DNA from 3 places in the Streptomyces sp. NPDC041205 genome. Region 1 is predicted to be linked to each of the others. Evidence: riboswitches for the same ligand, from Rfam matches in the RefSeq annotation. Region 1 holds a riboswitch; each other region holds the start of a gene.
The links. Region 1 has a riboswitch for cyclic di-AMP ahead of ACZ6BG_RS15035 (C40 family peptidase). Riboswitches for the same ligand answer to the same signal wherever they lie in the genome.
Positions count from the first base shown of each region.

Region 2: another riboswitch for cyclic di-AMP. It lies ahead of ACZ6BG_RS29815 (M23 family metallopeptidase); the one in region 1 lies ahead of ACZ6BG_RS15035 (C40 family peptidase).
Region 3: another riboswitch for cyclic di-AMP. It lies ahead of ACZ6BG_RS35975 (M23 family metallopeptidase); the one in region 1 lies ahead of ACZ6BG_RS15035 (C40 family peptidase).

Region 1 covers NZ_JBVIZH010000003.1:184,251-187,992, forward strand. The annotation lists gene ACZ6BG_RS15020 (LysR family transcriptional regulator) at 1-187, opposite strand, end outside; gene ACZ6BG_RS15025 (LysE family translocator) at 366-1,067, shown strand; gene ACZ6BG_RS15030 (DUF6328 family protein) at 1,060-1,623, opposite strand; gene ACZ6BG_RS15035 (C40 family peptidase) at 1,727-2,200, opposite strand; cyclic di-AMP (ydaO/yuaA leader) riboswitch at 2,204-2,373, opposite strand; gene ACZ6BG_RS15040 (hypothetical protein) at 2,961-3,290, opposite strand; gene ACZ6BG_RS15045 (ATP-dependent Clp protease proteolytic subunit) at 3,298-3,742, opposite strand, start outside.
Region 2 covers NZ_JBVIZH010000007.1:467,658-471,399, reverse strand. The annotation lists gene ACZ6BG_RS29820 (aldo/keto reductase) at 1-289, opposite strand, end outside; gene ACZ6BG_RS29815 (M23 family metallopeptidase) at 443-1,558, opposite strand; cyclic di-AMP (ydaO/yuaA leader) riboswitch at 1,570-1,705, opposite strand; gene ACZ6BG_RS29810 (PP2C family protein-serine/threonine phosphatase) at 1,936-2,961, opposite strand; gene ACZ6BG_RS29805 (MFS transporter) at 3,435-3,742, opposite strand, start outside.
Region 3 covers NZ_JBVIZH010000013.1:56,504-60,245, reverse strand. The annotation lists gene ACZ6BG_RS35980 (M16 family metallopeptidase) at 1-1,291, shown strand, start outside; cyclic di-AMP (ydaO/yuaA leader) riboswitch at 1,553-1,714, shown strand; gene ACZ6BG_RS35975 (M23 family metallopeptidase) at 1,728-2,555, shown strand; gene ACZ6BG_RS35970 (GntR family transcriptional regulator) at 2,853-3,539, shown strand.

The sequences.
Region 1 (3,742 bases):
CGCCCGCGCCGGTGAGCCGCGCGCCCCGGTGGTGCCGCACGAGCAGCGCCGCCCCCGCCTCCCGCTCCAGCTTGGCGAGCTGCTGGGAGAGCGCGGGCACCGTATACCCGAGCCGTTCGGCGGCGCGGGTGATGGAACCGGCTTCGGAGACCGCCACGAGCGCCGCGAGCCGCGTCGGGTCGTACATGCCGTGCCTCTTCCTGTGGCCGTGGCCCGCGGTCCTGCCGCGGTACGCGGACGCCGTCGCCCCGCCTTCCGGGACCGCCGCCGGATCCTACCGGCAGCTCAGCCTAAACAGATGCTTAAGGAAGACGCAGAAGATCTTACATACCTGCTGAAGGCTCACTCGCGGCAGAGTGGCCTACATGGACGCTCAACTGGTCGCCTTCACCGGCGTCGCCGCAGGCATGGTCGCCGTGCCCGGCGCCGACTTCACCGTCGTCGTACGCAACGCGCTCGCCTCACGCCGCGCCGGAGTGCTGTGCGCGCTCGGCATCGCGGCGGGGCTCCTGGTGCACACGGCCCTCGCCGTCGCCGGGGTCGCGGCCGTGCTCGCGGCCGTGCCCGCGCTGTTCCGCGCGCTGCAGATGGTGGGCGGCGGCTACGTGCTGTACCTGGGGGTGCGGGCGCTGCGGTCGGCGACGCGGTGGGAGGGGCGGCCGGGCGCGGGGGAGAGGCCGGACGGGGAGGCGGCCGCCGGAGAGGAGAGGGAGGTGGGGGAGGCGGGAGAGGAGGGGGAGGACGTGCGGGCGGTGGCCGGTGGTGGCGGCGGTGGCCTGCGCGAGGGCTTCCTCACCAACGCCCTCAACCCCAAGGCGTCCCTGACGTTCCTGAGCGTGCTGCCCCAGTTCGTGCCCGCGGGGAGCCCCGCGATGCCGCGCACGCTGCTGCTCGCCACGATCGTCGTGGCCTTCGCGCTGCTGTGGTTCCCGGCCGTCGCGCTGCTGGTGGACCGGCTCGGCCGTCGGCTGCGGGAGCCCCGCGTCGCCAGGGCGATCGAGGGCGGCACCGGGGTGGCGCTCACGGCGCTGGGCCTGGCGCTCCTCGTGGAACCGCTGTTCACGTAGCCCGATCAGAGGGGCCGTTGCGTTGTTGCTGCCGTCGCGCGACCGTCCACGGAAGCAGCCCCCACAGGCCACCGGACACCAGCAGCGTGGCCGCGGCGGCGCAGAAGGCGCCGGTGCGGCTCGCCGCCACGTCCACGACGAGCAGGACCGAACCGGTGAGCGCCAGGGCAAGGACGGCGAGTCCGGCCCCGGCGAGCCGCGACGACACCTTGACGATGAGCGGCTTCGCGCCGCGCCCGAACAGACCCCGGTGCAGCGCGGCGGGTGCGGTGAACAGCGCGGCCGCGAGGACGGCGAGCAGCAGTGTGGTCACGTACGTGGCGCGCTGGAAGGTGTCGAGCGAGGGGAAGCGGGGGGTGAAGGCGAGCGTGAGCAGAAACGCGAAGAGGAGCTGGACACCGGTCTGAGTGACCCTCAGCTCCTGGAGCAGTTCGACGAAGTTGCGGTCGGCGCGCTCCAGCGGAGTCTCGTTGCGGCCGTCGTCGCGGCCTTGGCTGTGGTCGTGCGCGGCGGTGCCCGCTGACCGGGGGCCGTCGTCGGGGACGTTTTCGGACATGCACTACGAGTATCCCGAGCCGGCGCGAAGCACTCCTCGCGTCGGCCCGGTCACGCCCGGACGGCGGTGCCTGCCCGAAGGCACCGCCGTCCGGGCACTCAGGTCAGCGGACTCGGCCGTACGAGACGCTGTTCGTCCAGATCTTCTCGAGGCGTACCACCGTGCCCCGCTTCGGGGCGTGCCAGATCTTGTTCTTGCCAGCGTAGATGCCGACATGGTAAACGTTCCGGCCGGAGTGGAAGAACACCAGGTCGCCGCGGGTGCGGTTGCTCTTGGAGACATGGCGGGTCTTGTTGTACTGCTGCGCGGCGGTTCGCGGCAGCTTCTTGCCCACGCGCTTGTACGAGTAGAGCGTGAGGCCCGAGCAGTCGAACCGGCGCGGCCCCACGGCTCCGTAGCCGTACGGGGAGCCCTTCTTGGAAGCCGCGATCTTGAGCGCCTTCGTCCCGTGTGTGGCGGCCTCGGCCTCGGAGACCAGACCGGGTGCCACGATGGTGCCGCCCACGGCGGCGAGCGTGAGTGCCGATGCGGTACCGGCCCTCGTCAGCAGCGACGGAACACGATTCAGCGCAGTCATGCGCAACCCTTCGTCAGCCGCCTGTGAAGGATGACCTGTCGGGTTCGGGCAGGCGAAGATGCCCGGTCGCGTCGCGACTTCACCCCAAGGGCCGGCCGGTCTCCCGGACGGTCCGCCTTGCTGGGTCCTCCACTCCTGCCGATGCACAGATGTCGACCGGGCATCCGGGTGGCGGCAGGACTCGGCGTCCACCCGGACCGCCCCGCCGCCTGTGGCGGGGGCTTGTCGTCGGAAGGGATCTTCACCCGAGAGTGGCCAAAAAACCGAGCCGAATCGGCTGTATGTGAGGCTCCTCACGACTGACCCGTTCGGGTGGACAGAGCCGGAAAGGGACCTGGGTCACAGTCGGAGACGATTGCCCGAACAGCGCTGGAACGTCCGGTTCCGGCTGCCGCGTAAGGGAGTTGTGCAACTACAGGGGCACACGCGTGCGAGTGTTTCCTACGCTGAAAGAGCTACCACCTCTGGTCGGACCCCGGTCTGGACCGGAAGTGGCGCGACATCCGTCCGTGTCGGTCGCACCCTCAACGGGCGGACGGCGCGGACGCGCTGCGGCCGTGGCGCTCCGACGGGCGTCCGGTGCGACGGCGCACCTCGGGTGCGCGGCCGTGAAGGAGAGGGGCGGCTCGGCGCGGGGCTGCGGGTGACCAGCCGGCTCGGCCTCGGCGGTCCCCGTCAACTCGTAGCAGAAACGCTTGGCGAACTCGCCGTTTATGGGTGCGCTTCGCAAGTGCGCTCACCCCGCCCTCGGGCGGATCGGTCAGCCACCCGTCGGTGGCGCCTCCTCGCCGACCGTGGGCGGCGGCACGGTCACGCGCGCGGTACGGCGCTCGCCGTCCAGCGTGCGCAACGCCCGGGCCAGCGTCGCCGTGTGGATCTCCGTCTCGCCCCGCTGGTGCATCAGCGCAAGGGCGTCCCGCAGCTCCGTCGCCCTGCTGACGAGGGCTTGTGCGGCGCGCAGGCCGCCGTACGTGTGCTCCGCGCGCCCCGGATTGATGCGGCCGACGAGGTCCACGACCGCGAGATAGGCGTCGATGAGCTCGCCCTCGGCGCGGGTCAGGGCGGGCAGCGGCGGCAGTTCGGGCAGCACCCGGGCCTCACTCGGCGGTAGCGGTCGTGGCCCTGCGGTTCGGCACGACCCGGTCCACCAGGCCGAACTCCACCGCGGCCGCGGCGTCCAGGACGGTGTCGCGCTCGATGGCCGCCGCGATCCGCTCGGCGTCCCGCCCTGTGTGGCGCCCGAGCATCTCCTCCAGGAGCGCGCGGGTGCGGCGCAGTTCCTCGGCCTGGATGGCGAGGTCGGTCGGCTGGCCCCGCAACGCCTCGGCGAGCGCGGGCTGCTGGAGCAGCACCCGGGCGCCGGGCAGGATCGACCGCTTCCCCGGTGTGCCCGCGGCGAGCAGCACGGCGGCGGCGGACGCGGCCTGGCCGAGGCAGACGGTTTCCACGTCGCAGGTCGTGAACCGCAGGGTGTCGTAGATCGCCGTGGCCGCGCTGAACGAGCCGCCGGGCGAGTTGATGTACAGCGAGATGTCCCGGTCA
Region 2 (3,742 bases), on a different contig from region 1:
CCTTGTAGTCGGGGTGGGCGCCGACCTTGCTGGCGATGACGACGTCGGAGCGGTTGCCGCGCGCGGCGAGCCAGCGGCCGAGCACGGTCTCGGACTCGCCGCCCTTGTTGCCGGGCGCCCAGGCCGAGTACACGTCGGCGGTGTCGACGAAGTTGCCGCCCGCGGCCGTGTAGGCGTCGAGGACGGCGAAGGACTGCTTCTCGTCGGCGGTCCAGCCGAAGACGTTGCCGCCGAGGGCGAGGGGGAAGACTTCGAGGTCGGAGGAGCCCAGCGGGCGGAGTGTGGTCATAACGGGCTCAACATCCGCACCGGGGAGCGAATTCCGTGTGTGGCCCACGGAAATCCCCGCCCCGCTCCCCGGTGTGGCTCCGCCGTCACGGATGCCAACCGGCGGCCCTGGCGTCGGGGGGTCGTCGCCAGGACCGCCGGAGCCGGTGGGGTGTTACGGGTTGAGGCCCTTGCCCTGCAGCCAGGCCAGCGGGTCGATGTTGGCGCCGCCGCTGGTGTGGACCTCCATGTGGAGGTGCGGTCCGGTGACGTTGCCGGTCGCGCCGACGCGGCCGATGACGTCGCCCGTGGTGACCTTCTGGCCGACGCTGACGCTCATCGAGGACTGGTGGCAGTACCAGATCTCGGTGCCGTCCTCCAGCTCGAGGACCGTGCGGTAGCCGTACGACCCCGACCAGCCGGCCGACTTGATGGTGCCGGTGTGCACGGCCTTGAGGGGCGTGCCGGTGGGGGCGGCGAAGTCCAGGCCGGTGTGCTGGCCGGAGGACCACATGGCGCCGGAGTCACCGAAGTGCGAGGTGAGGGTGTACGAGGAGGTGGGCAGCGAGAACGCCTTCGCGAGCTTGGCGAGGCGCTCCGCCTCGGCCTTCTTGCGCGCGGCCTCCGCCTTCTTGCGCTTCTCCTCGGCGGCCTTGGCCTTCGCGGCCGCCTTCGCCTTGTCCTGCTGGGCCTTGGCCTGCTCGGCGGCCTTCTTCACGGCGGCGTCCTCGGCGGCGAGGCGCTGGGCGTCCTCCGCCTGGTGCTGCTGGTTCTCGGCCTGCTGCATGATGCGGGCGCGCAGGGCCTCGCCCGCGCCGGTGGCGCCGCGCTCGGCGTCGGCGGTGGTGACGCCCGCGGAGCTGAGCGGCGCGGCGGCCGCGACGGTGGAGGTGTCGGCGCCGCCGGCGGAGTCGTCGGATATCAGGGAGCCCACGCCCGGCAGGGACTTGGCCTCCGGGAGCTGGTCGGTGACCGCCGACATGTCCGGCATGGCGATGGAGACCGGCGGCTTGCCGCCCTGCGCGGTGGCGATGCCGCCCGCGCCCACGGCCGCGATGACGCCGACGCCGAGGACGGTGGAGCTGCGCGCGAGTCCGCCGCCGCCCTTCTTGTGGACCCGGTGCCTGCCGCGCACGGGGCGGACGGACTCCGCGGTCGGGTTCCACTCCTCCCACGGCTCCTGGGGGGCGTACCCGCCGAACCCCGTGGATCTGTCGGGACCTTCGGGTCCTTCGGCGGAGTCGTCGTTCGGTACGTAGAGCGCTTCGGGGGCAGGCCGGTTGGACGCCACTGGGGCGCACTCCTTTCCTTCCTTCTCGCCTACCGGGTTAGCTGACGGGTTCGGAGCAGGAAGGTCTCCTACGGGCGTACCGCTTGCCCGATTCACCCCAATGTGGTGGTTCCCCGGCTCCCTTGCGGGATTAGGCGCGTGCGCACGGAGCCGACTGGAGTGCCGGCTGGGACGACCGCGCTGCGTTATCGAACGTTAATAGACGGCGGTGCCGTATTCCAAGCCGTTCCGTCTGATCGTTAACGCTTACGCTACGAACACAAGGGACATCAGCGGCTGGAGTAGGGCGAGTTGAGCGGAGGCCATGACGCACCGCAGCGTTCTGGATCTCCACGGCTTGCTGACATCACGTCAATCAGGCTGCGGAGGGGTGCCCTTCAGTCACCGACCGTCACCGGGCGGCGTACGGCGAGCATCGCCAGGTCGTCCGTGGCGCCGCCCCCGGTGTGCCGGCGGACCTCGTCGACGAGGGTCGCGAGGAGCGAGTCGGGGCCCGCGGGGCCGGGGAAGATCCGGCCGCCGAGCCGGGTGGCGGGGACGTAGAACCGGCCCTCCTCGTCCCGGGCCTCGGAGAGCCCGTCGGTGTAGAGCAGCAGCGTGGCCCCCGGCGGGAACGGGCTCTGGTCCGCGCGGTCCGGCCAGGTGCCGAGGTCGCCCATGCCGAGCGGCAGCGCGGGCTCGGACGGCGAGAGCACGCACAGCCGCCCGTCGGCCCGCAGCATCAGCGGTTCGGGGTGGCCGCGGTTGATGATCCGTACGGTGCCCTCGTCGCCGCGCGGGATCTCCACGAGGACCGCCGTGGTGAACCCCTCGAAGGCGTCGAGCCCGTCGCGCCGCGTGCCCTCCCGCGCGAGGGCGCGCTCCAGGCGCTGCGCCACCGCCTCCAGCGTGGCCTCCTGCTCGGCGGCCTCCCGGAAGGCGCCGATGACGACGGCGACGGCGGCCACCGCGCCCATCCCCTTGCCCCGTACGTCACCGACGACGAGCCGCACCCCGTGCGGGGTGTCCTGCACGGCGTACAGGTCCCCGCCGATGAACGCGTCGGCCTCCGCCGCCTCGTACCGCGCGGCGATGTCCAGGCCGCCGATCCGCGGGTCGGGCTGCGGCAGGACCGCGCGCTGGGCGGCCTCGGCGATGGAGCGGGCGGAGGCGAGGCGGGCGTCGCCGCGGCGGACGACCCGGTTGATGACGACGGCGAGCGCGCCGACGGTCAGCACCGTCACGAACTCGGTGATGACCTGTACGTCGGCGCCGTCCACGCGGTGCCCCAGGCGCAGCACGAGCACGGCGGCACAGGACACCGCGGCGGTCGCGACGGTCGTCCGCAGCCGGAAGAACGGGGCGGTGATCAGGGGCGCCGCGGCGAACAGCGGGGACGCGGTGAACTCCGGCGGCGTGAGCATGTCGAAGCAGATCCCGGCGACGAGGAGGAGCGGGGGCAGCGCCCGGACGAGGGCCCGCTCGCGGGGGAGGGTGCGGGTGGTGTCGCCGGGGGCGATGGTGGGCCGGGGGCGGGCTGTTCTACGAGGGCGGGGGCGGGCTGTGCCGCCGGGCTCGCGGCTGGCGGACTTTCGGGCGCCGGACTTCCCGTCGGCGGACTTCCCCTCCCCGCGCTCCCGACCACCGGAACGCCGGTCGCCGGACCCCCCACCCCCCGGGCCGCCCTGCGCACCGTCAGGCCCCCCACCACGCACAGCAACCACCACCACTCCACTCCACCGCATCAGCGCCGCGTCGGCCCATCCAGGCTTCCCGCAGCGGGGGCCCGGGGCGACCTGATGTGGGCCGAGTGGGTGAGCCGTGTGGTGGGGCGGGGACGCGCCCGGAGGCGTGGGGCCGGGTGGGACCGGCACCGCACGCCCCGGGCGCGCGTGGGTCAGGCGGCGTCACCCCCGAGCACCGGCACCGGCGCCGCGAGCCGACCGGACCTGGCCAGCGAGCGCAGGGCCAGCGCGCAGCCGACGCCGAGGACGGCCAGCGCCAACCACGGCACCGCGGGCAGTCCCCGGTCCTCCGCCACGTCGAGCAGCGCGCCCATCGCGAGGTTCCCCGCGGTGATGCCGACACCGCAGACCGTGTTGTAGAGGCCGTAGTGCGTGGCCACCCACCTCTCGCCCGCGAGCGAGACGACGGTGTCCATCTCGAAGGGGTAGAGCACGGCGTTCGCGGCCGCCAGCGCCGCCG
Region 3 (3,742 bases), on a different contig from region 1:
CAACGGCCTCACGGTGCTGCGCTGCGACCGCCCCGGCCAGCAGCTCGTCGCGGTGGAGATCCACCTCGACGCCCCCCTGGACGCCGAGCCCAAGGGCTTGGACGGCGTCGCCACGATCATGGCGAGGGCCTTCTCCGAGGGCACCGACAAGCACTCCGCGGAGGAGTTCGCCGCCGAGCTCGACCGCTGCGGCGCCACGCTCGACGCGCACGCGGACCACCCCGGCGTCCGGGTCTCCCTGGAAGTGCCCGTCTCCCGCCTGCCCAAGGCCCTCGGCCTGCTCGCCGATGCCCTGCGCGCGCCCGCGTTCGCCGACAGCGAGGTCGAGCGCCTGGTCCGCAACCGCCTGGACGAGATCCCGCACGAGGCCGCCAACCCGGCGCGCCGCGCCGCCAAGGAGCTCTCCAAGGAGCTGTTCCCGGCGTCCTCGCGCATGTCGCGCCCGCGCCAGGGCACGGAGGAGACGGTCTCCGCCATCGACTCGGCGGCCGTACGCGCCTTCTACGAAAGGCATGTCCGCCCCGCCACGGCCACCGCCGTCGTGGTCGGCGACCTCACCGGCATCGACCTGGACGCCGTCCTCGCCGACACCCTCGGCGCCTGGACCGGTGGGGCGGCCGAGCCGCGCCCGGTGCCCCCGGTGACCGCCGACGACCGCGGCCGCGTCGTTATCGTGGACCGCCCCGGCGCCGTCCAGACGCAGCTGCTCATCGGCCGCGTCGGCCCGGACCGGCACGACCGCGTGTGGTCCGCGCAGGTCCTCGGCACGTACTGCCTGGGCGGCACCCTCACCTCGCGCCTGGATCGCGTCCTGCGCGAGGAGAAGGGCTACACCTACGGAGTGCGCGCCTTCGCCCAGGTCCTTCGCTCCGCCCCGGACGGGACGGGCGCCGCGATGCTCGCCATCAGCGGCTCCGTGGACACCCCCAACACGGGCCCGGCTCTGGACGACCTCTGGAAGGTCCTGCGCACGCTCGCCGCGGAGGGCCTGACGGACCCCGAGCGCGATGTCGCCGTGCAGAACCTGGTCGGCGTCGCCCCGTTGAAGTACGAGACGGCGGCGGCCGTCGCCGCCACCCTCGCCGACCAGGTCGAGCAGCACCTGCCGGACGACTTCCAGGCGCACCTGTACCGCCAGTTGGCGCAGACGGGCACCGTGGAGGCCACCGCGGCTGTCGTGAGCGCCTTCCCCGACGACCGTCTGGTGACGGTCCTCGTGGGCGACGCCGCGCAGATCGAGGAGCCCGTCAAGGCGCTCGGCATCGGTGAAGTGACGGTGGTCACCGGCTGATTGCCGGACGGGACGGACCGAGGCCGCCGCTGACGTAAAGCTGGACATAGCGGTATCAACGCCTCGCGAGGACAAGGACCCCAGTGGCTCAGGAAGCCGCTGGGGTCCCTGCATGCCGCCATATGTCCGAATTGACATGGAGGTTGCTCGTCTGGCCTGTGGCGTGCGCTACAAAAGGCCTGATTCGTTTGTCGATTGAAAGATGAGGCGTTTAGCGTCGGTCCGGCTGTCCGTCAGGCAGTACGCCGCGTCCGCGGCACCGGACAGCCATCGCCGAGTCCCCGTACGGCGCGAGCCAGGGGAGCCGGGGACCCACACGTCCCCTGGGGTGAATCGGACCCCTTGCCGCGAGGCGAGGAGCCCGTAGGAGACCTTCCTGCTCCGAACCCGTCAGCTAACCCGGTAGGCGAGAAGGAAGGAAAGGATCAGCCGCTTCATGGCGTTCACCCGCCCGACCGGCAAGCACCGCCGTCCGAGCCGCATCTCGCGCACGACCGCCAGCGCCGCGGGCGTCGCCGCGCTCACCACCACCGGAGTCATCTCGGGCCTGGCCGCGCCGGCCCTCGCCGCCGAAGGCAGCTCCGCGGAGTACGCGCACACCGGCCTCACCCAGTCCATCTCCGTCGGCGACTCCCTGGCCGGCGAGATCGACGCCCAGGCCGCCGCGCAGAAGCACGCCGCCGCCGAGGCCGAGGCCCAGAAGAAGGCCGAGGCCGAGGCCCGGGCCCAGGCCGCGGAGGCCAAGCGCAAGGCCGCCGAGGCCAAGCGGAAGGCCGAGGCCGCCGCGAAGGCGAAGGCCCAGAAGGAGCGCGAGGCCAAGGAGCGCGCCGCCCGCGAGGCCGAGCGCAAGCGCCTTGGCTCCTACGTCTCGCCGATCGACGGCAGCTACGTCTCCACCGGCTACAAGACCGGCGGCGCCATGTGGTCCTCCGGCAGCCACACCGGCGTCGACTTCCACGCCGCGTCCGGCACCCAGGTCCAGGCGGTCGCCGCGGGCACCGTCGTCGAGGCCGGCTGGGGCGGCGCCTACGGCAACAACGTCGTGATCCGCCACAACGACGGCACGTACACGCAGTACGGCCACATGTCGTCCCTCAGCGTCACGGTCGGCCAGACGGTCACCCCGGGTCAGCAGATCGGCCTCTCCGGCTCGACCGGCAACTCCAGCGGCCCGCACCTGCACTTCGAGGCCCGCACCGGCGCGGACTACGGCTCCGACATCGACCCCGTGGCGTACCTCCGCTCGCACGGCGTCAGCGTCTGATTCCCGACGCCGACGTCCGCATCCCGACCTCATCCCGGCGTCAACGTCTGGATCCCGATGTCGGGACCCTCCCGGACGCGTGAAAGCCCCGGCTCACCCGAGCCGGGGCTTTCACGCGTATGCACGCCCCTTTGGCCAAAAGATATCCATGGATTCCGGCCTCCCGTCGGAAAACCCGGACTTCTGCAATAGAGTTCATGGCGGCAGGGTCCATGGAGTCGTTGAACGAGCGCCATTCGACGCGTCGGCCGACGCGCCGACCGACGCGTTTCGCGGGCATTAAAGCGGAGGTCCGTCATGCGCATTCCCGCGCACTCGGTATGCACGGCCATCCGGGACGACATCGTCTCCGGTGTCTACGAACGCGGCACGCGCCTCACCGAGGAACTGCTCGCCCGCCGCTACGGCGTCTCCCGCGTCCCCGTGCGCGAGGCCCTGCGCACGTTGGAGGCCGAGGGCTTCGTCGTCACCCGCAGGCACGCGGGCGCCTGCGTCGCCGAGCCCACCGAGCAGGACGCCGCCGACCTCCTGGAGATCCGCGCGCTCCTGGAGCCCCTGGCGGCCGCCCGCGCCGCCCAGCGCCGCACCGACGCCCATCTGAAGGTCCTGCGCGGGCTCGTCCGGCTCGGCAAGGAGCGCTCCCGGCGCGGCGGCACCGAGGACCTCCGCTCGCTCGACGGCTGGTTCCACGAGACGCTCACGCAGGCCTCCTCCAGCCCCGGCCTGATCACCCTGCTCACCCAGCTCCGCCACAAGATCGCCTGGATGTGCGTCACGGAGCCCCAGGCCGCCCCCGCGCAGACCTGGTCCGAGCGCGCCGCCGTGGTCGACGCCGTGGCCCGCGGCGACGCGGAGCGGGCCCGTACGCTGACCGTGCTGCACGCCGAACGGTCCGCCGCGGCACACAGGCCGCGGACCGGCCCCCGCGCCGGGCGTGTGAGGGATTCGCAACATGCCGTCAACACGGTGAGCGTCCGGAATTAACGGCGGCGCCGTATACAAAGAGAGACGTGTTCGCGGTGGCATTTTTCGCTGCCTGCATTTCGACTTTTCGACTTCAGATATGCGTCGAAATGCGCGTGCGGTGCGCGACCGAATAAGCGTCGGCGTGCGACCTCATATACGTCATGAGATGTGCCGGATACGCAAAAGGTCCGCCCTGGATTCAGGACGGACCCCTCGCGTAG